Regions from separate parts of the Shewanella sp. FJAT-52076 genome, predicted to be linked through region 2. Evidence: riboswitches for the same ligand, from Rfam matches in the RefSeq annotation. Region 2 holds a riboswitch; the other holds the start of a gene.
The links. Region 2 has a riboswitch for lysine ahead of K0H79_RS06000 (Na+/H+ antiporter NhaC family protein). Riboswitches for the same ligand answer to the same signal wherever they lie in the genome.
Positions count from the first base shown of each region.

Region 1 (12,008 bases), 670 kb from region 2:
TAATCACGGCGACTGGATGACACCCATGGCTCGGGTTTGGTATTGCCCGGCGCTGACCAATGCCACAGCTCTTCTTCCATCAACTCGCCGACGACAGCGGCCGTTTGTCCCTTGCTGTTTGAGCGAGGAGAGTTGATTTCCTGAAGTATCTTGGTCAGACGAACGCGCTCGTTGGTATCTAAATCGAAACGGTGCAGCTGGCCTTCTTCCGCCCTATAGATCAAACCCTTACCATCTGCCGACCAGGCTACGCTCTTTAATGGGTAACCCACCTTAAGCACCTGGCGCCATTCTCCGGTACTGAAGTTAAAGACCATCAACTGGGTATCAAACCAGCTTAAGTTTCTCAGTACCGCCATTTGCGACTTATCCGGCGACAGGCTAAGGCCATAATCCCCGCGACCTATGCTGTGGGGGCGGCTGAGTTGTTCTTTCTTTAAGGTATTCAGATTGACCTGATAAATCTTTTTAAAATCTTCAATGCCGTCCGAGTCCACGAAGTAGAGCTCCTGCCCCCTTATGGCCAACGCACTGGATTGGGTGGCTTTGTCACACTGGGAAACGACCTTGGCGTTTCGGGTCAGCAAATCCAGCAGAATCAGCTCACAGCGACCTTTACCATCAAAGTTCAGGTACGCCAAATGGCCACCATCATCGCTCCAGGCCGGATAGCGCTGGTTATAAGCTGTTGGAGAGTTGTCAGCCAGTGAAACTTGCCCCGTGGTCAGGTCCTGTATCAGAACACGCCACTCTTTTGCATTGAGATCCCGAAAGGCAAATGCCAGCTTGTTGCCATCCGGTGATAACACGGGATCGACCTCCTGCCCCTCCAGTGAGGTTATAGGCAACAATGAAGCTATGCTGTCTTGCACGGGTTCGGCTTTTGACTTGTCGCTCTGGGTCACAGTATCCCAAACGACGAATGCCAACACAGACAGGAGTACGCCCGCCAATGCGTAAGTCGCCAGGATGAGATGACCAGGCTTTTGCTTGACAGGCACAGGCTTAATATCTGCTGCCATTGCTGAGGAGTCATGCTGCTGGCTGTCTTTAATGTCTATCGGCGCCACGGGAGCCTTTGCATGCCGGACTTCCGAAGTGTGCGTCAAATCAGCAGGTGTTACAGCCTGTCCTTCAAGTGATTCCACCTCTGCTATCAGCAAATAACCGACCTTGGGGACAGTTTGAATAACCTGTTGGCTTCGGGCGTCATCGCCCAAGGCACTTCTCAGCTGCGCAATAATCCTGTTGATGGCATTGTCGGAGACTTGGCCACCGCGCCACACTTCCCTGATAAGCTCGTCGCGACTGACTGGACGACCGGCACGCTCAAGCAGACACACCAATACCTGCATCACCCGAAGTTCGAGTTTGGTGTCAGAGCCATTTTTGGCAATCACACACCGCTCTGGGATAACCATGAAGGGGCCGAGGCGGTATTTTTTATTATTAAACATGCTGTTCGCTTTGTTACTCAGTCTTTATTTTTGTGTTATTTAATCAATATCGGCGAAGGAGTGGAAGCAAAGAACCAAGAAAGCCTGCTTTAGGCTTGCCGCCCTTTGCCCCCTTGGGTATCTTAAGCGCCCCTAACGCCGTGCCGAGAACCATGATGGACGATTTCAGCTACAATCCCCCCATAGACCCCTGGCTGGACATATTGCATCAGGACAAGGACATCATAGTGATCAATAAGCCCAGCGGTTTATTGTCGGTACCGGGCCGGGATCCCATTCACCATGACAGCGCCTGGAGCCGGATCAAGGCCGAACATCCCAATAGCCAGGTGGTTCACAGACTCGACATGGCGACCTCCGGGGTGATGGTGTATGCGCTGCGAAAGAGTGCCGAAGTCGAACTGAAACGCCAATTTCGCGACCGCGAAACCCACAAAACCTACTTTGCCCGGGTGGCTGGTCATGTCAAAGCTGATTGCAGCGTGGATTTACCACTGATTTGTGATTGGCCCAACAGACCAAGGCAGAAAGTAGACCATGAGATTGGCAAACCCTCGCTGACCCATGTCGACGTCATCAGTTACGGCAAGCGCTCCACCCTGGTTAAGCTGACACCTATTACCGGACGCAGCCATCAGCTAAGAGTACATATGATGGCCCTTGGTCATCCCATTCTCGGTGATGGCTTTTACGCCGACCCACTGGCCAAGTCCCTTGCCGATCGCTTACTGCTTCATGCCGCGAGTCTCAGCTTTACCCACCCTTACAGTGGCGAGGCCATGACCTTCAGCACAGAAGTTCCCTTCGCAGAGGCGACGACTAATCAGTAAAGTCACCTTTTCACTGGAAAAATAATACTGAAGCCCGTAAATTATTGTTCAATCATTCGGTAGTTAGAGCAGTTAGCAGTGGATACATCATTTCAGCGCGATCAGTTGGACAACCAGATCCTCGAGGCCCTGATGGCCGATGCCCGCACCCCCTTTGCTGAATTGGCAAAGCGTTTTGGTGTCAGCGCCGGCACCATTCACGTTCGGGTAGAAAAGATGAAGCAGGCCGGCATCATCACCGGCGCCCAAATCACTGTTAATCCCAAAGCCCTGGGTTACGACGTTTGCTGCTTTATCGGCATTAACCTTAAAAGCGCCGGTGACTATCCCGCCGCCATTTCCAAACTCAATGCCCTGGAAGAAGTGGTAGAGGCCTATTACACCACAGGTAATTACAGCATCTTCGTGAAAGTCATGTGCCAGTCCATCGACAGTCTGCAGCATGTGCTCATTAATCGCATCCAGTCCATCGCCGAAATTCAGTCAACCGAGACCCTGATAAGTCTGCAAAACCCCATAGTGCGGGCGGTTAAACCCTGATTGGGATATAGCAATAAAAAAACACCGGACTCAAGTCCGGTGTTTTTTTATTGGCTGAGTCAGAGCTCAAAGACCTTGGTCATCACCTTATAAAGCTCGGTGCCCTGATGTACCGAAGCCGAGGCAAAATGCAGTATGGGCACGCCATCTTCAGGCAGACGCAGCACAGTCAGCTCTTCACCTGTACCGTAGAGATCCAGTCTTAACAGGTTCACCAAGGGATCGCTTGCCTTCATCGGCACGCCCACCTTGCCAAGGTATTCCACCATACCCGCTTTGGGGGCATGAAACTTACGATAGTTTTTCAGGAAACAACCATAGCGTTTCATGGGTTTGGGCAACACGGTTTCGGCAATCACACCACGATGGCTCAAATAGGCCAGAATACCTTCCGCATCTTCCAGCGCATCATCCAAATCTATGCGTTCCTGACTGCCAAGCTCCAGGGTTAATGCCGAGACTCTCACCCCAAGTTCACGACCATGGCTGGAAGCCACCTCGGCCAGTGTCCACCAGGGAACAAAAGCCGCCTCATCCATGGCGCCGCCAAAGCTGTTGGGAATGAGCAAGGTATAAGGTATTGAAAAATATTGGGCGGCGCTGCGTTCATATTCCGGGCAATACAGATGCTTGCATGACTTGGGGCCGGTATGCAGGTCGAGTACTATGTCGGCCCTGTGAGCCATGGATTGCAGCGTAACCGCAAGCCTGTGCCCTGTGGTAACCCCCCAGGGACTATTCAGTCTGCGGGCACATTCTTCCACCAGGGTGGCGCGAAATGCAGTGATAAGCGACTCGTCATCCAGATGGGCGTGTTCCTGATACCAGACCTCGATATTAAACCCATGGTCCAGATACTCGCGGTTCCAATTGACCCCGGTAATAGGGTCGAAACGGCCGAGGGTAAACTCGCCACTTTTTTGGTTGATACCCAGTGGGTTTGCCAGCGGCACCAGAATGATATCCCCCAGAAGCTCGTAGTGCTCAAGGAGTTTCATCAGCTGATAGATCACCGCATTGCCCTGCACCTCTGCGCCATGGACATTGGCCTGAATATACACACTGGGGCCGGCCCCCTTGCCTTTAAAGCGATACACAGGCAAAGACAGTGGCTGACCCGCAGCCAGCTCACCGACCCGAACTTCGTGTTTATCGACGCGCATTATGCCTGACCTTCAAACAGGTTCTCGTGCAGCGCCTTCACGACCTGCGCCGCTTCACTCTCTGCTACCAGAACGCACAGGTTATGGGGGCTCGCGCCCTGACAGATCATCCGCACATTGTGGTTTTCGAGCACAGTAAACACCTGACGGCAAATCCCCGGCGTGCTGGCGATACGGTTACCAATAATGGCCACCAGCGCCAGATTGTCCTCGACCCGAACCCGGCAGTGCTGAGACAGCTCCTGCAGCAAGGCTTCACTGAGCAAACCGCTGCCGGTGGAGTCTGAGCCGGTTTTATCCAACGTCAGTGACACGTTCACTTCTGAGGTGGTGATAAGGTCAACCGAGATTTTATGACGCGCCAGAGTCGCAAAGGTCTCAGCCAGGAAACCGCGGGCATGGAGCATCTGCAGGCTGTGCAGGTTCAACAACGTCTGATCGCGGCGCACGGCCACTGCGCGGTAAATAGGGGGATTTTCTACCTGATGGCGTATCCAGGTGCCGCCCTTTTCTGGTTCGCGGCTTGACCCTACAAACACCTGAATTTGCTGACGTACGGCCGGCAAAATCGTGGCAGGGTGCAATACCTTGGCACCGAAAGTAGCCATTTCGGCCGCTTCATTGAAGCTGATTTCGGCAATGGGTCTGGCGTTGGGAGCCAGGCGCGGGTCTGTGGTGTAAATACCGGCCACATCGGTCCAAATCTCTACAGCATCGGCACGCAGGGCCTCAGCCAGCAGGGCGGCAGAATAATCGCTGCCACCGCGACCCAGGGTGGTGGTGCGACCTTCTGCATCGGCACCGATAAAGCCCTGTGTTACCACTATGTCCCGTTCGAGCAATGGCTGCAGGAAATCCCTGGCCAGTGCCGCTATATCTTCAATCTGAGGTTCCGCGCGGCCGAAGTGGCTGTCGGTTCGCATGACCTGACGCACATCGAAACTGCTGCTCTTGGCACCCTGCTGCCTCAGCACCGCTGAGAACAGCAGCGCAGAGCATTGCTCTCCCATGGACAGGAGCTCGTCCATGATAGCTTTGCTGCGATTGAGGATGAGCGACTCGCTCAGCACAGAAATGCGTGATAACAGGGCATCCAGCGCGGCAGCCACATCCTGTGGGCGCTCCAGCTTATCGAGGATGGCATATTGAATTTGCGCAATCTGCTTGAGCAGTTGCAGGCGACGCTCATCGGTCACTGTGGCCTGGGTCAGCTCTACCAGCAAGTTGGTCACACCGCTGGATGCACTGACTACCACCAAACGGGTAGCAGAATTGGCCAGCACTATGGCGGCACAGCGTGACATGGCATTGAAGTCGGCGACCGAGGTGCCACCGAATTTGGCTACAACAAGAGACATCAGCACACCTCCATCGACGGCGAGTGGAAGACAGCGACATTCAAGCTAAAACGGGTTTTCATGAGTAATCTCCGAACTGACTTCGTTCGAAGAGCCTGGTGCAAAGATACGGCACCCCAAAAGGAGGGAAAAGCGATCGTCACCAGAAGCTCTCCACCAAATAACAGGTGACAATCGTCAGGATTCAGCCTGAACGACCGACAAAACGCACTCAAGCACGTGGTTTTGCCTCGGCGCCAATCTCCCTCACAGGTCGTCTTCGGAGTGATTGCTCCTCAAACCTGCTACCTAGTTGACGCTCCTCTTCTGTGCCTTCCGCGGGGAAGGGACGAAAAAAGTAGCAATAAAGCGGTATTCAAGTCAATGCGAAATTATGCAACTTGAAAAAATGCTGTGTTCACAGAAACTGGAATCCCAATGATGCCACACCCTCTGCCCTGTCGGTTGGTACCAACTCAGGCAATTCATGCACCAGCCGAACCCGGGAGCGGAAGGACCCCAGCTTCTTGGGTTCGCTGTCCATTCGGCAGGGAAGCAACATCAGCTCGTCCCGCATCACATAATAGAGCGCATTTTGCCGGTATTTATGAGCCAAACGAACGCTGTCGTCAGGTTCCATAAACACGGCCCAACTTTTTTCCATGTGGGATAACTGCTCATTGGTGCCGACCAGGGCACGATAAGGCACGCCCAAAGCTTCTATATCCCTTAACAGTTGCCGGTCAAGCAAACGGTTTTGGCAGGCATCCAGGAGCTCACCCATGGGGTTAAAGGCCGTGATAATGGCAAAGTGTGCGTGGGGAGAAAGGTGTTGAGTCAACAAGAAACTTGCCGACTGATAGATGTTCCAAAGCTGCTGTGAATGATTTTCCATGTCAGTGATAATCATGCAAAAGAACCTGAGATAGTTTAGCAGACTCTGTTACGCTGCCTAGCCTTGTGAGCTGGATCTCATTCCGACCATCATCAGTTCATATATTATTCAATAACATAAGCAATATTAATGATAATTAATCGGCGACTACAAAGGATTTGTTAACATTTCAATTGTTAACAAATGCCTAAAACGAGTACAATTGACAGCGTTAGCCATCCAAATCATTCAGCCGTTCATTTGATACAGGCTGTTACAAATTTTCCGCTGATGTCAGTAACTTGGCTAAACAACTGTACAAAATGTGATCCATATTCAATTTAACATTTATACTTTGAAAAAAAATAACGACTTGGGAACTTCAGCAAGTAGTTTTTTATCGAAGTGAGTACAGTTCGCGCTTCCCTTTGAGGGAGGATTATTGAACTAGTCGTAGAGTGTGCCCCAAGGCGTTGTCTCTTTACCTCCTCAGGTTATTTGGGTCTTGCCGGAATAAAAAAGCAGGGCCTGGCTGACAGTCAGCCGACACACCCGATTAGCACAGATTTGTTTTAAATTTAGGTACTTGATTATGCAAAATCCGCACATTCTGATCGTAGAAGACGAAGCCGTTACCCGTAATACATTAAGAAGTATTTTTGAGGCCGAGGGATATGTGGTGACTGAGGCCAACGATGGCGCAGAAATGCATAAAGCCTTGCAGGAAAATAAAATCAACCTGGTGGTGATGGATATCAACCTGCCAGGTAAAAACGGGCTGTTGTTGGCACGCGAACTGCGTGAAATCAACAACATTGGCCTGATTTTCCTGACTGGCCGTGACAACGAAGTGGACAAGATCCTGGGTCTTGAAATTGGCGCGGACGATTATATTACCAAGCCGTTCAACCCACGTGAGCTGACCATTCGTGCCCGTAACCTTCTGACTCGCGTCAATAGCGCTGGCGCCGAAGTCGAAGAAAGAGCCGCGGTCGAGGTTTATCGTTTCAATGACTGGAGCCTGGAAATCAACAGCCGCTCTCTGGTCAGCCCAACCGGTGAGTCTTATAAACTGCCACGCAGCGAATTCCGTGCCATGCTGCACTTCGTTGAAAACCCTGGCAAAATTTTGAGCCGCGCCGATCTGTTGATGAAGATGACCGGCCGTGAACTCAAGCCACATGACCGTACCGTAGACGTGACTATCCGTCGTATCCGTAAGCACTTCGAAAGCCAGCCGGACACGCCAGAAATCATCGCCACCATCCACGGTGAAGGCTATCGCTTCTGCGGTAACCTGGACGAATAAGGGATAACCCCTCTTTAAAAAGCCAATCTTCGGATTGGCTTTTTTTATTATATTTCCCAAAGATACAAGCCTCTGCGCTGTTCCGGCACATGTTCGTAAAGCCAATAACGCCGTACAAAAAAGGCCTGTCGATGACAGGCCTTTTTATTAGGGTTGGAGTTCAGCCATCGCTCAGCGCTTAAGCTCGCTGTCGAGGAAATCTGCCAGGGTGCGATACAGGTGGGTACGCACCTTCTCACCGCGCATCGAGTGCTTGGAGCCGGGGTAATCCACTATACGGAACAGCTTGCCTTCGTCCTGCAACGCCTTGTAAACCCGGGTCGAGTTTTCAAACAGCACGTTATCATCCGCCATACCGTGGTACATCAAAAGCCCGCCCTGATAGCCGCCGACATGGGGGAACACGCTCGCCTTGTCGTAACCCTCGCCGTTGCGGTCCGGATGGCCCATATAGCGCTCGGTGTAATGAGTATCGTACAGGCGCCAGTCGGTCACAGGGGCGCCGGAAATCGCCGCTTTAAAGTGGCTTGGCGCCTTAAAGAGACTCATGAGTGCCATGTAACCGCCATAGCTGTGGCCGTAAATCGCCACCTTATCCCCTGCCACAAAGGGCAGCGTGCGCAGGTAATCCACCCCGGCCATCTGGTCGCGCACCTCGGCATCACCGAGGTTTTGGTAAATCACATACTCGAACTTGGTGCCGCGATTAGCCGAACCGCGGTTATCCAGCTGAAACACCAGATAATCGTTTTGCAGCAGGTACTGGGTAAAGTAATCCTGCTCGCTCCAGCTGTTGGTCACCAGCTGCGCGTGGGGGCCGCCATAAACCCGCACCACCACAGGGTACTTTTTGGCGGCATCGAAATTCACCGGCTTGAACAGACGGTAATGCAGCGCCTGACCATCGTCGGTCTTCAGCGTGCCAAACTCGGGCAGCTGCCACAGACCGGCAAAGGGATACAGTGGGTGGCCAGCTTTGACGGCGTTTTCTTCCACCCAGGCCAGATGCTTACCGGCCGAATCGTGCAAACTCACCTGCGGCGGCTGTGACAGGCTGTTGAAGTAATCCAGATATACAGGGCAGTTTTCAGCAAACACGGTGCCGTGCATACCGGCTTCGGTTGAGAGACGTTCAATCTCGCCGCCCTTGAGGCTCACCCGGTACAGATGACGCTCAATGACCTTATCCTTGCGGCCACTGAAGTACACAAGGCCTGCCTTTTCATCAACATAGGCAATACCATCCACAGTCCAGTCACCCTTGGTAAGCTGACGCTTAACCTTGCCCCTGGCATCGAACAGGTAAATATGGCTGAATCCATCTCGCTCTGAGGCCCAGAGGAAATCGCCGCTATCCTTTAAAAAGCGCAGGTCGTTATTGAGGTTCACCCAGGCCTTGCTGGTTTCTTTCACCAGCAGCTCTGTCTTGCCGGGGTTTGCCACCGCCACTTTACGCAGCTCCAGGGTCTGTTGGTCACGGCTTTGCCATTGGAAACTGAGCTCAGTGCTGTTTGGCAGCCATTTCACCCGCGGCAGGTAGATATCTTTCTCTTTGCCCAAATCCACCCAGTCGGCCTTGCCATCACCCAAGGCAACAATCCCCAGAGCGATTTCCACGTTGTCCTTGCCAGCATAGGGGTAGCGCTGCTCGGTGAGCTTAATACCATCGGCATAGATTTCATTGCGGGTCACCAGCTCCACCGGCGACTCATCGATACGGGTAAAGGCAATGCGCGCTTCATCAGGCGACCACCAGTAGCCGGTCATGCGATCCATTTCTTCCTGAGCCACAAATTCGGCCATGCCGTTTTTGACAGCGCCGCCACCGTCTTTGGTGAGCTGTGTGAGCTTATTGCTTGCCAGCTCATACACATAGAGGTTTTGCTCCTTGATAAAGGAGACATAGTTGCCCTTGGGCGACAGCTTGGCATCGGTGACAAAACCTTCACCAGTAGCAAGCAGACGCACATCGCCGCTCTTGGGGGTAAAGTAATACAGCTGCCCGGCAGCCGGGATCAGCAGCGCCTCGCCGTCTTTGGCCCAGAAGTACTCCATAATACCCTGGCCATAGATGCGCTGGCGCTCGCGGCGGGCCTTTTCTTCATCGGAAAGCTCGCCGCCCGCCAGTTTGTCGGCATCCAGCAGCAGGCTTACCTGGCCGCTCGCCACGTCCATCTGCCACAAATCATAGAAGTGTTGATTGTCGGCGCGGCCCTTCAAAAAGGTGACCTTGCTGCCATCGGGAGACAGCGCCAGACCACGGGGGCTGCTGCCCGCCAATGCAGGGGAGGCATACATGCGCTCGATTGCCAGAGGTTCAGTTCCTGCGCCCGGAAAGGCCGGCGCAGCCTGAATGGAGACGGCAACGCCCGCCAACATCAATGAAGCCACGATTTTTTTAATCATTGTTTTTTCCATGGGTGGTTCGTGAGGTGTGTAATTCAAATCAGTTATCGACTGTAAGCCAACCATTCTGCCCGAAAACTTCGGCCCTGCCAAAGTAATAGCCGATGGCAAAGCCACTGAAAATATCACCAATCTCAGGTATCATTAGCGCCAGAATTATTCCAAAGACCTCCCAAAATTTGTCTAATCAGAAGGACACAAGATGCAGACCCTGTCCCAATCCCTCAAGCAAAGCGCTATCAGTGAGGAACTTGCCAGCCTGTTAACCGTACTGGCCAACACCTCCAAAGACATCAGCCAGGCCGTGCGCCGTGGCGCTCTTGCCGGCGTGCTCGGCGTAGCCGGCACCGAAAACGTGCAGGGTGAAGATCAGAAAAAGCTCGACGTTATCACCAACGACATGCTGAAAGACGCATTGGCTGCCCAAGGCTCTGTGAAGGCGCTCGCCTCTGAAGAAGAAGATGAGATAGTACCGCTGGCGCAAGATGGCCAGTTTCTGGTGTGCTTCGACCCACTGGATGGTTCATCCAATATCGACATCAACTCACTGGTGGGCACCATTTTCTCTGTTCTGCCAGCCCCAAGCGGTGACGTAAGTGAGCAAAGCTTCCTCCAATCCGGTCGCAAACAAGTGGCCGCAGGTTATGTGCTTTATGGCCCATCCACCATGCTGGCGCTGACCACAGGTCAGGGCGTGCAGCTCTTCACCCTCGACCCGGTAAGCGGCGACTATCTGCTAACTGTAGATGGCGTGCAAATAAGCCCAGACACAGGCGAGTTTGCCATTAATATGTCCAACCAGCGCTTTTGGGAGCCGGGCATGCAGGCTTATATTGCCGACCTGATCCAGGGCAAAGAAGGCCCGCGCGGCAAGAACTTCAACATGCGCTGGATTGCAGCCATGGTGGGCGATGTGCACAGGGTGCTGTGCCGCGGCGGCCTGTTCACCTACCCTACCGACACCAAGGACCCGAAAAAGCCATTCAAACTGCGCCTGATGTACGAGGCTAATCCAATGGCATTCTTGGTTGAACAGGCGGGCGGCAAGGCCAGCACCGGCTACGAGACCATTCTGGACATAGCGCCCAGCGAAATTCACCAGCGCGTGGCGGTAATTTTAGGCTCGGCCAACGAGGTTGATGCCTGTCTCGGTTACCACAAATAAGGCTCAAGTTAGTCTTTAGTGCAATGGCGGCGGCCTTTGATTGGCAAGCCGCCAAATCGCGCTATAATACGCGCCAACCGATTTTCTGAAATCTGATTTCAAATACCGTTAAAGGATATGCAAATGAGCTTGAATGCAGTGCCAGCGGGCAAATCCCTGCCAGATGATATCTATGTAATCATCGAGATCCCACAGAACCACGATCCTATCAAGTACGAAGTGGACAAGGACAGCGGCGCCCTGTTTGTTGACCGCATCATGACTGCTCCTATGTTCTATCCTTGCAACTACGGTTATGTGAACCAGACTCTGAGCCTGGACGGTGACCCAGTTGACGTGCTGGTACCTACCCAGTACCCACTGCAGCCTGGCAGCGTGATCCGTTGTCGCCCTGTTGGCGTGCTGAAAATGACCGACGAGTCAGGTGAAGATGCCAAAGTGGTTGCCGTTCCTCATGAGAAAGTGTCTAAAGAATACGGCCACATTCAGGACGTGAACGACCTGCCAGCTCTGCTGAAGGCCCAGATCAAGCAGTTCTTCGAACACTACAAGGATCTGGAAGTTGGCAAGTGGGTGAAGGTTGAAAGCTGGGAAGACGCCGCTGCTGCCCGCGAAGAAATCCTCACCAGCGCCGAGCGCTACAACAAGCAAGCCTAATCGGCCTGTTTGCGACATATTGCGTAAAAGCCGACCTCAGGGTCGGCTTTTTTGTGCCTGCCGCCTGGTAACGTGCGCCATACTCACAGTAAAAAGCCGCCCGAGGGCGGCTTTTTGGTCAGGTATTATTACCTTATACCGGCTTAGTCATCATCGCTGGCAACCTGATGGGGGCGCTCGGTCTGATCGACAATCGTCAGCACCGCGGTGTCGCCCACCACGTTACAGGAAGTCAGTACCATATCGATAAGCCTATCCAGCGCGGCCACC
Region 1 covers NZ_CP080415.1:707,015-719,022, reverse strand. The annotation lists gene K0H79_RS03080 (winged helix-turn-helix domain-containing protein) at 1-1,457, opposite strand, end outside; gene rluA (bifunctional tRNA pseudouridine(32) synthase/23S rRNA pseudouridine(746) synthase RluA) at 1,613-2,287, shown strand; gene asnC (transcriptional regulator AsnC) at 2,366-2,827, shown strand; gene K0H79_RS03065 (succinylglutamate desuccinylase/aspartoacylase family protein) at 2,887-3,990, opposite strand; gene lysC (lysine-sensitive aspartokinase 3) at 3,990-5,348, opposite strand; lysine riboswitch at 5,487-5,662, opposite strand; gene K0H79_RS03055 (DUF3293 domain-containing protein) at 5,746-6,222, opposite strand; gene arcA (two-component system response regulator ArcA) at 6,794-7,510, shown strand; gene K0H79_RS03045 (S9 family peptidase) at 7,682-9,889, opposite strand; gene K0H79_RS03040 (class 1 fructose-bisphosphatase) at 10,119-11,081, shown strand; gene ppa (inorganic diphosphatase) at 11,205-11,738, shown strand; gene K0H79_RS03030 (dicarboxylate/amino acid:cation symporter) at 11,882-12,008, opposite strand, start outside.
Region 1: linked by a shared signal. The riboswitch ahead of lysC (lysine-sensitive aspartokinase 3) and the one ahead of K0H79_RS06000 (Na+/H+ antiporter NhaC family protein) in region 2 are both predicted to bind lysine.

Region 2 (12,008 bases):
ACAGAACGTCGTCCCTGGTAACACTGATAGAAATAGCTGAAATGTCGGGCCAGGTCCTGCACAAATTGCTGGAGAGGCGACGCAGGATACCACAAAAGCCCCTAAAAAGGCGGCCATAACCCGCTTTTAACGCCAACACAGGATATGAGTCACGCTCTTCCCGCCATCTAAAAAGGTAGCGCGTCAGGGATATTTTCGCTTGCTGCCCCCCATTGACTTTCCCTGACAAGGCAAGAAATACTGTCAAATAAATAAAACAACATGTTCAATATCAATCCAAGCTCGCCGGAGTTCTGTGGTATCCCCAAGCTGCGATTGCTCAATCCGAGGCCGCTATGCTCTTTGCCAATCCACAGGAAGCGATAGACTTTCTAGATAAACATCCCCAGGTTCAGCACGTCGAAGTGTTTATCATTGACCCCAACGGTATTCCCCGGGGCAAGCTCCTGCACCGTCAGGAAGTGCTGTCTATGTATCGTCACGGCCGTCCTCTGCCCAGCACTATTCTGGGACTGACGGTTCAGGGTGACGATGTTGAAGATACCGGGCTCGTTTGGGAAGTGGGTGACGCCGACTGTCTGGCATTTCCCATTGAAGGCGGTTTGCTGATGCAGCCATGGCGCAACCAGCCCACCGCTCAGGTGCATCTGGCTATGCATCCCGACGCCGGATTGCCGGCAGCGGTGGCCGATCCCCGCCTGGTGCTGTCCAGGGTAATAGCATCCCTGCAAGCGGATGGTTTTTATCCTGTAATGGCGGCGGAGTTGGAGTTTTTCCTGCTTGATCAGCGCTTTGATGCCAATGGCAAACCCCAGCCAGCAATGCAAAGCGATGGTCACAGACCAACCCAAACTCAGGTGTATGGCATTTTGGAGCTGGAGCGACTGCAACCCTTCCTGGATGACCTTTACCACGCCTGTGAGGTGCAGGGCATTCCTGCCCGCACGGCCATTTCAGAGTACGCTCCCGGTCAGGTGGAAATCACCCTTGAGCACAGATTCGATGCGCTGCAGGCCATGGATGAAGCGGTGCGCTACAAGAGATTGGTCAAGGGTGTGGCTGCGAAGCACGGCATGCAGGCCTGTTTTATGGCCAAACCCTTTGGCGAGCTGGCGGGCAGCGGCATGCACATGCACGTCAGCCTGGCCGATGCCGATGGCAATAACCTGTTTGCCAGCGACAACCCCGAAGGCACACCGGAGTTGACCCAATCCATTGCCGGTATGATGGCCACCCTGGAGGATGCACAGCTGCTGTTTTGCCCCAATGCCAACTCCTTCCGCCGTTTTCAGAGCGCAAGCTACGCCCCCATCGCCAAGACCTGGGGCGTGAACAATCGCACCGTGTCCTTCCGGGTCCCCGGCGGCCCGGCGGCAAGTCGCCATGTGGAGCACAGGATCTGTGGCGCAGACGCCAACCCTTACCTGGCCGCTGCGGCAATTTTGGCGGCTTGCCACCATGGTATTCGTCATAGGTTATCCCCCGGTGAGGCGATTGTGGGCAATGGTTATCAGGGCGAGCACCAGACCCTGCCCACCGACTGGTTGTCGGCGCTGACCAATTTCGAGCGCTCCGGGTGGATGAAGTCCGTCTTGGGTGAGGATTTTCACCGGATTTACGGAAAAATTAAACGCGCCGAATATCAGCAATTTATGGCAGAGGTTGGCCAGCAGGACTGGCAGTGGTACTTAACCCACGCCTGATAATGGCTACCTAAAAAGCAAAAAGCGCCCTCGGGCGCTTTTCTATTGGGGGCTGTGTCAGTCCCACACCAGCTCGCTGAAGTGCTTGCGGCACATGGACTCGTAACTCTCGTTACCACCAATGGCCACCTGAGCACCATCGCGCACCGGATTACCGGCACCATCGCGGCGCACCACCATATTGGCCTTGCGGCCACAAAAACAAATGGTTTTCAGCTCCACCAGCTTATCGGCCCAGGCCAGCAGATACTGACTGCCAATAAAAAGCTCGCCGCGGAAATCACTGCGAAGGCCATAACAGAGCACAGGAATATCGAGCTTATCCACCACATCAGTAAGCTGACGCACCTGGGTTTTAGATAAAAACTGGCTCTCGTCCACCAGTACGCAGTGCAACTGCTGCTGGCTGTGGTGAGTGGCAATCAAATCCATCAGGTTATCTTCACTGCCAAACGCAGTGGCATCGGCCTGAATACCAATACGTGAGGCTACCTTGCCCACGCCATATCTGTCGTCGATGGCAGCGGTCAGCACCAGGGTGTTCATGCCCCGCTCGCGGTAGTTATAGGAAGACTGAAGCAGCGAGGTGGATTTGCCGGCATTCATTGCCGAGTAATAAAAATAGAGCTGAGCCAACGCGAAGATCCCCTGATAAAAATGCCGGGCTATCTTAGCGCAGCCCCAGCCCCAGTGCCAGTTCCGGCAACAATTCAGACTTATTTAAGGCCGCCTCGTTAGCCTAGCCAGTCATCAAAAAACCACAATCACAACAACAAGCAGGAAGAAACCATGCATAAAAGCCTTATCGCCCTTGCCGTAGGCGGCGCGCTCTTGTTGGGCGGCTGCGCCCTTGGTCCATCCCAAAGCGCCGTTAACAGTGGCGATGTAGCCACCGCTGTAGCAGGTATCAGTGCCGACAACCCCTTCTTCGCGCCAAGCGCATTGCAATATCAGGCGCCCGATTTTACCGCCATCAAGGACAGCCATTTCGAACCGGCACTGCTCCAGGGCATTGCCGAGCACAAGGCTGAGATCCTCGCTATCGCCAACAATCCAGCGCCTGCCAGCTTTGAAAACACCCTGGTGGCCATGGAAAAAAGCGGCGCCCTGCTGACCCGCACCTCCAAAGTGTTCTATAACCTGGCGGGCACCGACTCCAACCCCAGCCTGCAAGCACTCCAGGCCAAGATGGCACCACTGATGTCTGCCCATTCTGACGACATCAACCTGAACCCCACCCTGTTTGCCCGTATCGAGAGCCTGTACAACCAGCGCAATGACCTTGGGCTGACCAAAGAAGAAGTGCGCCTGATTGAGGTGTACCATCAGCGCTTTGTGATGGCCGGCGCCAAGCTCACCGAAGCGCAGAAGACCCAAATCCGTGCTCTGAACGAAGAACACTCCAAGCTTACCGATGAATTCCAGCAGCGCCTGCGTCGTCTGACCAAGGAAATTGCCGTGGTTGTTGACAGCGAAGCCGAGCTGGCCGGTCTGTCTGACAGCGCTATTCGTATGGCAGCCGCCGATGCCAAGGCCGCAGGCCATGACGGCAAGTTCTTACTGTCTATCACCAACACTACCCGTCAGCCGGTGCTGGCACAGCTTGAAAACCGCGAGCTGCGTAAGCGTGTATTCGAAGCCTCAGCCAACCGTGGCCTTGAAGGCGAGAACGAAACAGCCTCTCTGGTTGCCCGTCTGGCGCAGCTTCGTGCCGAGCGTGCTGCCCTGCTGGGCTTTGACAACTGGGCCAGCTACCGCCTGGCGCCACAAATGGCCGGCAGCCCAGAAGCCGTGTACGAGCTCTTTGGCACCATGGTGCCAAAAGTCGTGGCCAACACCCGCAAAGAAGCCGCCGACATTCAGGCGATGATTGATAAAACCGGTGGCAATTTCGAGCTCAAGCCATGGGACTGGGCCTTCTACGCCGAGAAAGTGCGTCAGGAAAAATACGCCCTGGATGAAGAGAGCCTCAAGCCTTACTTCGAATTCAACCGTGTACTGGAAGATGGCGTGTTCTACACCATCAAGGAACTGTACGGCCTGACCATGAAGCCGCGCCCGGATCTGCCGGTGTACCATCCGGACGTGAAGGCCTATGAAATGTTCGATGAAGACGGCACCAGCCTGGCCATCTTCTACGCCGACTACTTTGCCCGCGACGGCAAGCGTGGCGGCGCCTGGAAGAGCTCCTTCGTGGATCAGTCCGGCCTGCTGGGTAACAAGCCAGTGGTTGTGAACGTGATGAACATCAAGAAGGCACCGGACGGCGAGCCGACCTTTGTCAGCTACGATGAAGTGACCACCATGTTCCACGAAATGGGTCACGGCACCCACGGCATGTTGTCCAAGGTGAAATACCCAACGCTGGCAGGCACCAAGGTTTCCCGCGACTTCGTTGAGTTCCCCTCCACCTTCGAAGAAGACTGGGCTGCCCATCCCAAGGTACTGGCCAACTACGCCCGTCACTACCAGAGCGGTGAGCCACTGCCCAAGCCATTGCTGGACAAGCTACTCAAGTCCCGCAGCTTCAACCAGGGCTTTGACACCCTGGAGTACATGGCCGCGGCCCTGGTGGATCTGGAATGGCACTCTCTGAAAGCCGGTGACAGCCTCAAAGATGTTGCCAGCTTCGAAGCCGCAGCGCTCAAGAAGCACGGTGTGGACATTGAAGCCGTGCCGCCACGTTACCGCTCTACCTACTTCGCCCACGCCTTCCCGGGCGGCTACAGCGCCAGTTACTACGCCTACATGTGGTCTGAAATTCTGGCAGCCGACGCCTACGCCTACGTGCAAACCCAGGGCGGCCTGAACCGTGAGATAGGTATGAAGTACCGCAAGGCCATCCGTGAAGTGGGCAACAGCGTGCCGCCGATGGAAGCCTACATCAACTTCCGTGGTCAGGAACCGACCACCGACGGTCTGCTGGAACGCCGTGGCCTGAAGTAAGCCGTGGCCTGAAATAAGCAACCTGAAATAAGCAGCGGCCTGATTTGCGCCGCGCTTTGGTAAGCGAAACCTCAGCCACAAAAAAAGCCGCTCAATTGAGCGGCTTTTTTATTGTTAAACGTCTTGCCAAATCACTGATACTCAGCCCTTACCGGCCTTGATTCTAAGACCAATCACTGCCAGCACAAAGAGGACTGAAGTCGTGCCAAATCCGGCCCACACCGACTCGGTAAAGCCCATCACCGTGTAACCCACCAAACTGATGACAGCCACAATCAGCGCGTAGGGCAGCTGAGTCACCACATGGTCGATATGATGGCAGCTGGCGCCGGTAGACGACAAAATCGTGGTATCCGAAATGGGCGAGCAGTGGTCACCAAATACAGCGCCAGCCAACACGGCGGCAAGCATTGGCAACATCATGGCGGTGTGGCTGCCCATGGCCATGTCGGCGGCAATCGGCAGCATAATGCCGAAGGTGCCCCAGCTGGTACCGGTGGCAAAGGCGGTAAGCCCCGCGAGGATGAACATCGCCGCTGGCAGCAGCGCAAAAGGAATATTGCCGCTGGCAAGACTTGCCATAAACTTACCGGTTTCCAGCTCGCCGATAATGCCGGCAATGGTCCAGGCAAACAGCAGGATATAGATGGCAGGCACCATGGAGCGGGCGCCCTGGGTGAGCGCTGTGATAATCAGCTTGCTCTCAACCTTTTGCATGATGGCCTGCACCAGCGTTACTCCGAGGCCCACCAGCGCACCGAAGAACAGCGAACCGCCCACATCGGTTTTCTCAAAAGCGCCAATCAGCGAAAACGGCAGCTTTTCGTCAGCGAGAGCCGAAGCGCCGCTTTGGATCATAAAAAACAGGGTGGCAAATACCAGAGTGCCGATGGGCACGAAGAGCCCCGCGATACGGCCGCTGTCAGCCTCCGGCAGTTCGGCACTGGCGCCCGGTGGCGTGCCCTTGGCTTCATCGTACAAATTACCGCGCATGGCGTTTTGCTCATGGGTCTTCATCGGGCCCACATCCAGCCCCATAAAGGCCACACACAGCAGCAGCAAGAGCGCGAAGATGGCGTAGAAGTTCATGGGGATCATCTGGATAAACACCGACAGATGGCCCGCATCAGCCATGCCGTGGCTGGCGAGGATGCCGCCAATCAGCGCAATGATGTAGGCGCCCCAGCTGGAAACCGGTGAAATCACGCACACAGGCGCGGCGGTGGAGTCCAGCAGATAGGCCAGCTTGGCGCGGGAAATATAGTAACGGTCTGTCAGGGGACGGGAAATGGAGCCCACCACCAGACTGTTGAAGTAGTCGTCGATAAAGACCACGCAGCCCAAAAACATGGTCAGCAACTTGGCATCGCGCTTATTGCGGATGCGTTGTCTGGCCCAGTCGGCAAAGGCTCGGGCAGCACCGGATACGGTAATGAGGGCGGTGATCATCCCCAAAAGCAGCAAAAAGCCGAGAATATATAGGTTCCAGCTATTGAGCGCGCCATCGCTCCACACCAGATTGGTAACCCGGTGGGCCAGAAATTCGCCACTGGCAAGGGGGGCAAAATCATTCAGCAGCAGCGCGCCGACCAGAATACCCAAACCAAGGGACAAGAGTACTTTGCGGGTCAGTACCGCCAGTACAATAGCCACAACCGGCGGCAGCAGGGAGAGCGCCGAGTCGGCATAACTTATCAATGTCATTGAAATATCTTCGCTTTAAACGAATGGAGGGCGACTGAACTGGTGGGAAACGGCAAAGATACCCAAAAACACCTGTCCTATCAGTAGCGCTCCATAGTAATTACTACCTCTGTCATCCCGACAGAAAATACTATGGCAGTGCCGTTTCTTTCGATAACGGCCCCAGCGGAAGGCGGTGATACACACATCCACTTCGGCGCCAATGCCCTTTCACAGCCCGTCAACGGCATCACCCTGTTGACTGTTACTGATGCTTGGCGCACCTCTACTCAGGACGCCTGTGTGCAGGCGTGCGGCACATAAAAACACAAGCGGCCCGGGGGAAGCTACCCCCAGGCCGCATATCGTGACCAAAATCACAAATTAAAGCAAGTCTATCAGCTTGGGCACGGCCTCAAACAGGTCGGCTTCCAGGGCATAATCCGCCACCTGGAAGATAGGCGCTTCGGGATCTTTGTTGATAGCGACAATCACCTTGGAGTCTTTCATACCCGCCAGATGCTGGATGGCACCTGAGATACCCACGGCAATGTACAGCTGAGGCGCCACAATCTTACCGGTTTGACCCACCTGCAGATCGTTGGGCACAAAACCTGCGTCAACCGCGGCGCGGGATGCACCCACGGCGGCGCCGAGTTTGTCGGCCAGTTTTTCCAGCAGAGCAAAGTTTTCACCGCTGCCCATGCCGCGGCCACCGGAAACGATAATACCGGCGTTACCCAGCTCAGGGCGCTCAGAAACCGTCAGCTCCTGGGATACAAAGGCACTCTTGGCAGTGAATACCTTGTCGATGGCTTCGATAGCAGCGCTGCCACCATTGCCGGCGGCATCGAAGGCACTTGGGCGAACTGTCATCACCTTCTTGTCATCGAGGCTCTCTACGGTTGCCATGGCGTTACCGGCATAGACAGGACGCACGAAGGTATTGGCATCAACCACTTTTACCACTTCAGATAGCTGAGCCACATCGAGCAGTGCCGCAACCCGTGGCAGCGCATCTTTACCCGTGGAGCTGGCGGCAGCCAGAATGTGGCTGTAATTGCCAGCCAAATCCAGCATCAGCGCGGCCAGGTTTTCACCCAGATGCGCAGCATAGGCAGCATTGTCGGCAACCAACACTTTGGCCACACCGTCGATGGCGGCAGCGGCGTCAGCAACAGCGCCACAATTGTGGCCTGCTACCAGCAGATGAACCTCACCACCGATGGCCTTGGCGGCACTCACAACCTTGGCGGTATCCAGTTTCAGGCTGGCGTTATCATGTTCTGCAAGGACGAGAATGCTCATATCAGATCACCTTTGCTTCGTTTTTCAGTTTTTCCACCAGCTCTTCGACAGAAGACACCTTGATACCAGCCTGACGGGTTGCAGGCGCAGCCACACTCAGCAGCTTTTGATGCTGTTTCAGGGTCACACCCAGATCGGCAGGGCTCACGGTATCCAGCGGTTTACGCTTGGCTTTCATGATATCGGGCAGTTTGGCGTAACGAGGCTCATTGAGGCGCAGGTCCGAGGTCACGATGGCTGGCATAGGCAGTTTGAGGGTTTGCAGGCCGCCGTCCACTTCGCGGGTCACCAGCAGCTCACCGCCTTCTACCACCACTTTGGAAGCAAATGTTGCCTGAGGGGCATCCATCAGCGCGGCCAACATCTGACCGGTTTGGTTGTTATCACCGTCGATGGACTGTTTACCCAGCAGCACCAGTTGTGCCTGCTCTTTGTCCTGTACGGCTTTTAAAATCTTGGCAATGGAAATGGCAGGCAGGTTGTCGTCGGCTTCGACGTGAATGCCACGGTCAGCACCCAGGGCCATGGCAGTACGCATTTGCTCCTGCACTGCCTTGCTGCCCACGCTCACCACCACGATTTCGCTGGCATGACCCGCTTCTTTGAGGCGAACTGCTTCTTCAACGGCAATTTCACAAAAGGGGTTAATCGCCATTTTGAGGTTAGCCGTGTCCACGTCTGTGTTATCGGCCTTCACCCTCACTTTCACGTTGGCATCCACCACGCGCTTTACAGGCACCAGTATCTTCATAGGGTTTCCTTCCTGCACCTTCTTTGTTGGGGACGTGATGCACGCCACTGTATGGGTGAGCATCACACAATAGCGCAACTTTAAGTGCTGTTAACGTAAACGTCAACCTGTCTCAAACGAGCGTTTGCGAGTTTGATTGGTTTATCACTGGCCAGATTTATGAACACACTCTATGTCGGCCTGCTCTTTGCGTGGCCGCGTTTGAGGGTAACGGATGATGACAACAAGATATGACGGCCTGATGATGGAAGGCGGCGGTTTATCGGGCGTAATTCACTTTGTGCTTCACTTTCTACTTCTCTGTGTACTTAGCTCTACTTAACTCTGTACCTCACGGCTACCTCACAATGAGGCTCTGCAGTAAATGGTCCGGTCTCTTAATAGGGACCACACGCGCACAAGCGAGGCAATATCACTGGGTTGGGGAATTGAATTTTACAGCGGGGGTGTGCTCCCTCCCCCTGAAAACGGATATAAAGAAGCAATTCGCTCACAATTACTCGTGCGTTCTCGTGCATTCTCGTACGTGGTTCCCATACGACTTTAGGGATAGCGTACCTTATCTCATCCGGTAAACCCGTCGCCTTTATTATTGGCTGTATTGGCTGGACCAAGATGCCAGATACATTTGCAACGGACAGTTTTCACGCTTTACCACTGCTGCAAAATGGCAAAGAACACATTTCCCAGGATAAAAATAATCCTTTTGACAAACATCACTTAATAATTTCAGTTTTTTAATTGCAGATTGAATTATTTATTTCTATTATTTCATTCGATGTGAAAATTAACTTGTTATTTAAATTGGGAAGCGAGTTTACCATGAGCGAATTCCTCGAAATTTTGACCCACGGTCGTCGTCTGAAAGCAGCTGTTAAAGATTTGTCTTTGGATGAGCTGCGTGATCTTGGCGCCAAACTCGAAAAAATCATTGCTGAGCGCGAAGCCGAAGCCGAAGAAGATTTGAAAGCCAACGCCGAGCGTATTGCCAAAATTGAAGAAATCCGCAAGCAAATGGCCGAAATCGGTCTGTCTGTTGAAGATTTGGGTGTGACTGCTGCAAAACCTGCCGCGAAGAAACGAGCCCCCCGTCCACCAAAATATAAGATTGTGGTTGATGGTGAAGAAATCACCTGGACCGGTCAGGGCCGCATGCCAACGGTATTCAAGAACGCCGTTGAAGGTGGTGCATCCATGGATGACTTCCTTATCTAAGCTGTCATCCAAATTAAAGGCCGATCCCCATCGGCCTTTTTTATTACCTTAAGAAAACCTTTTTACATTTCTTCGCTGCCATTCTGCCGCAAATTCCGCTAACCTTTCAGCTACTTTTGCCTAAAATAACTGCGACGCTTTCATAATGATAAATAACAATAATTTGGCAGTGCTGCTGATAGGTTTGACGCTTGTCGCCACCGACAGTCACGCAAAAACATTACTCACCTCGGACCCTACTCCCCTCATTGCACTGCAAGGCGCCAAATTACACCTGGCTCCAGGGCAAATCCTGGAACAAGGCACACTGCTGATTGAAGACAACCGTATTAAAGCCGTGCTGACAGGAAACGACATTCCTGCTGGTGCACGGGTAGTAGAAATGGCTGGCCTGGATATCTATCCTGGGTTTATCGATCCCTTTACCCAATATGGCATTAGTTTTGATTATCCCACTGAAACCAAAAGTACGCCGGTATATGAAATAAAACGCATCGGGGGTAATGCCGCCAACGGTGCCGTGCACGCAGAGAAACAATGGTCGCAGTATTTCGCCCCTGATAACGAGGCGGCATCAAGCTGGATAAATAATGGTTTTACCAGTGTGCAATCGGCGAAATTGGACGGAATTTTCCGCGGTCAGGGTGTCCATGTTTCGCTTGCCGATAAAATTGCCAACGATCTGGTGTATCGCGCCCAGGGTAATCATTATCTCTCTTTCGATAAAGGCAGCTCAGCTCAGGACTACCCAAGCTCACTGATGGGCGCCATGGCCCTTATCCGCCAGACCTTTATGGATGCGGCCTGGTATAATGAAAATCGCAGTAAACTCTCAGCAGCGGCATCAGCGAGCCAGCTCGAATTTAACGCAGCCCTGCAGGGACTGGGAAACACTCAAGCACAATATTTTATTTTTGATACGCCCGATCTGAATAATCAGCAGCGCGCATCGGCGCTGATGCATGAATTCAAATTAACAGGTGCGTTATTGGGAAATGGCCGGGAATATGCCCGGATTGATGAAATAAAAGCAAAAGGTTACCCGCTGATATTGCCACTGAATTTTCCAGCTGCACCGGATGTCAGCCAGCCCGGTCGGGAATATCAGTTAAAACTGGCAGATTTACGCCATTGGGAAAGAGCCGCCGGCAATGGCCAGGCTCTGGAGCAAGCCGGTATTGGTTTTGCGCTCACCCTTCATGGTATCGAAGACAAAAAGGATTTCTGGCCAAGATTACAAAAAGCAATCAAAGCGGGGCTGAGTGAACAAACCGCACTGGCGGCACTCACCACCCAGGCAGCCAGTATTGCCGGCATAGCCGATACTGCAGGCAAACTGAGCCCGGGCTTTGTGGCAGATCTCGCCATTTATCAGGGCAATCCCTTCAGTGACGGCAAGCTGGTGAGCGTGTTTTTGCAGGGGCAGGAAAAAGTCATTGTCCCGCGGGAGCAACTCGCAGTGACCGGCGACTACACGGTCACAATTAACGACCAGACAGTGCCAGTCGAGGTGTCTTATGACCAAGGCCTGAAACTCAAGGTTGCGGATAAATCGGCGCCATTAACGGGCACAGGCTCGGCGTTCACTACCCGCATCGAACTGCCGGGACTCGATGGCAAGCCCAGACTTACTCTCGATTTTCACGCGCTTAAAGCAGTTGCCTACGCCAACGACGGCAGCCAAACGCCTCTGATGCTGGTCAAGATAGATAACAACAGCGACACCGACTCAGAGCCTGCTGTATCCGAGCCCAAAGCAAGCAGCTATGTGGGGAAACTCACCTTCCCCAACGTTGCCTTTGGCCGCGATTCTTTGCCAGAGCAAGACAAGGTGCATATTCAGGGGGCAACAGTCTGGACCTCTGAGTCCCAGGGCGTGCTCGAAAACGCCGACATCATCATCAGCAAAGGTAAAATTCTCTCCATCGGCACTGACTTGATGACGCCACCCGGCTACCAGCGCATCGACGGCACAGGCAAACATGTGACAGCCGGTATCGTAGATGAACACTCACACATTGCCCTCAATGGCGGCACCAACGAAGGCACAGATGCGGTCACCTCAGAAGTCCGTATCGGGGATGTATTGGATCCGGAGGACGTGTCGCTGTATCGCTCCCTCGCTGGGGGCGTAACCACGGCGCAGCTCCTCCACGGCAGCGCCAATCCCATCGGCGGTCAGAGCCAGTTAATTAAACTGCGTTGGGGCGAAAACGCCGAAGATCTCAAGTATCAGGGGGCCCAGGCCAGTATCAAGTTTGCCCTGGGTGAAAACGTTAAACAGAGCAACTGGGGGGATGAATTCACCATTCGCTTCCCCCAAAGCCGCATGGGTGTTGAGTCTGTGATGGCTGATGCCTTCGATGCCGCCCGTGAATATCAGCGTGACATCAAGGCCTTTA
Region 2 covers NZ_CP080415.1:1,376,390-1,388,397, reverse strand. The annotation lists gene K0H79_RS06015 (glutamine synthetase family protein) at 336-1,703, shown strand; gene K0H79_RS06010 (thymidine kinase) at 1,761-2,339, opposite strand; gene K0H79_RS06005 (M3 family metallopeptidase) at 2,493-4,649, shown strand; gene K0H79_RS06000 (Na+/H+ antiporter NhaC family protein) at 4,791-6,353, opposite strand; lysine riboswitch at 6,430-6,629, opposite strand; gene K0H79_RS05995 (electron transfer flavoprotein subunit alpha/FixB family protein) at 6,717-7,640, opposite strand; gene K0H79_RS05990 (electron transfer flavoprotein subunit beta/FixA family protein) at 7,642-8,391, opposite strand; gene K0H79_RS05985 (H-NS family nucleoid-associated regulatory protein) at 9,214-9,606, shown strand; gene K0H79_RS05980 (amidohydrolase family protein) at 9,752-12,008, shown strand, end outside.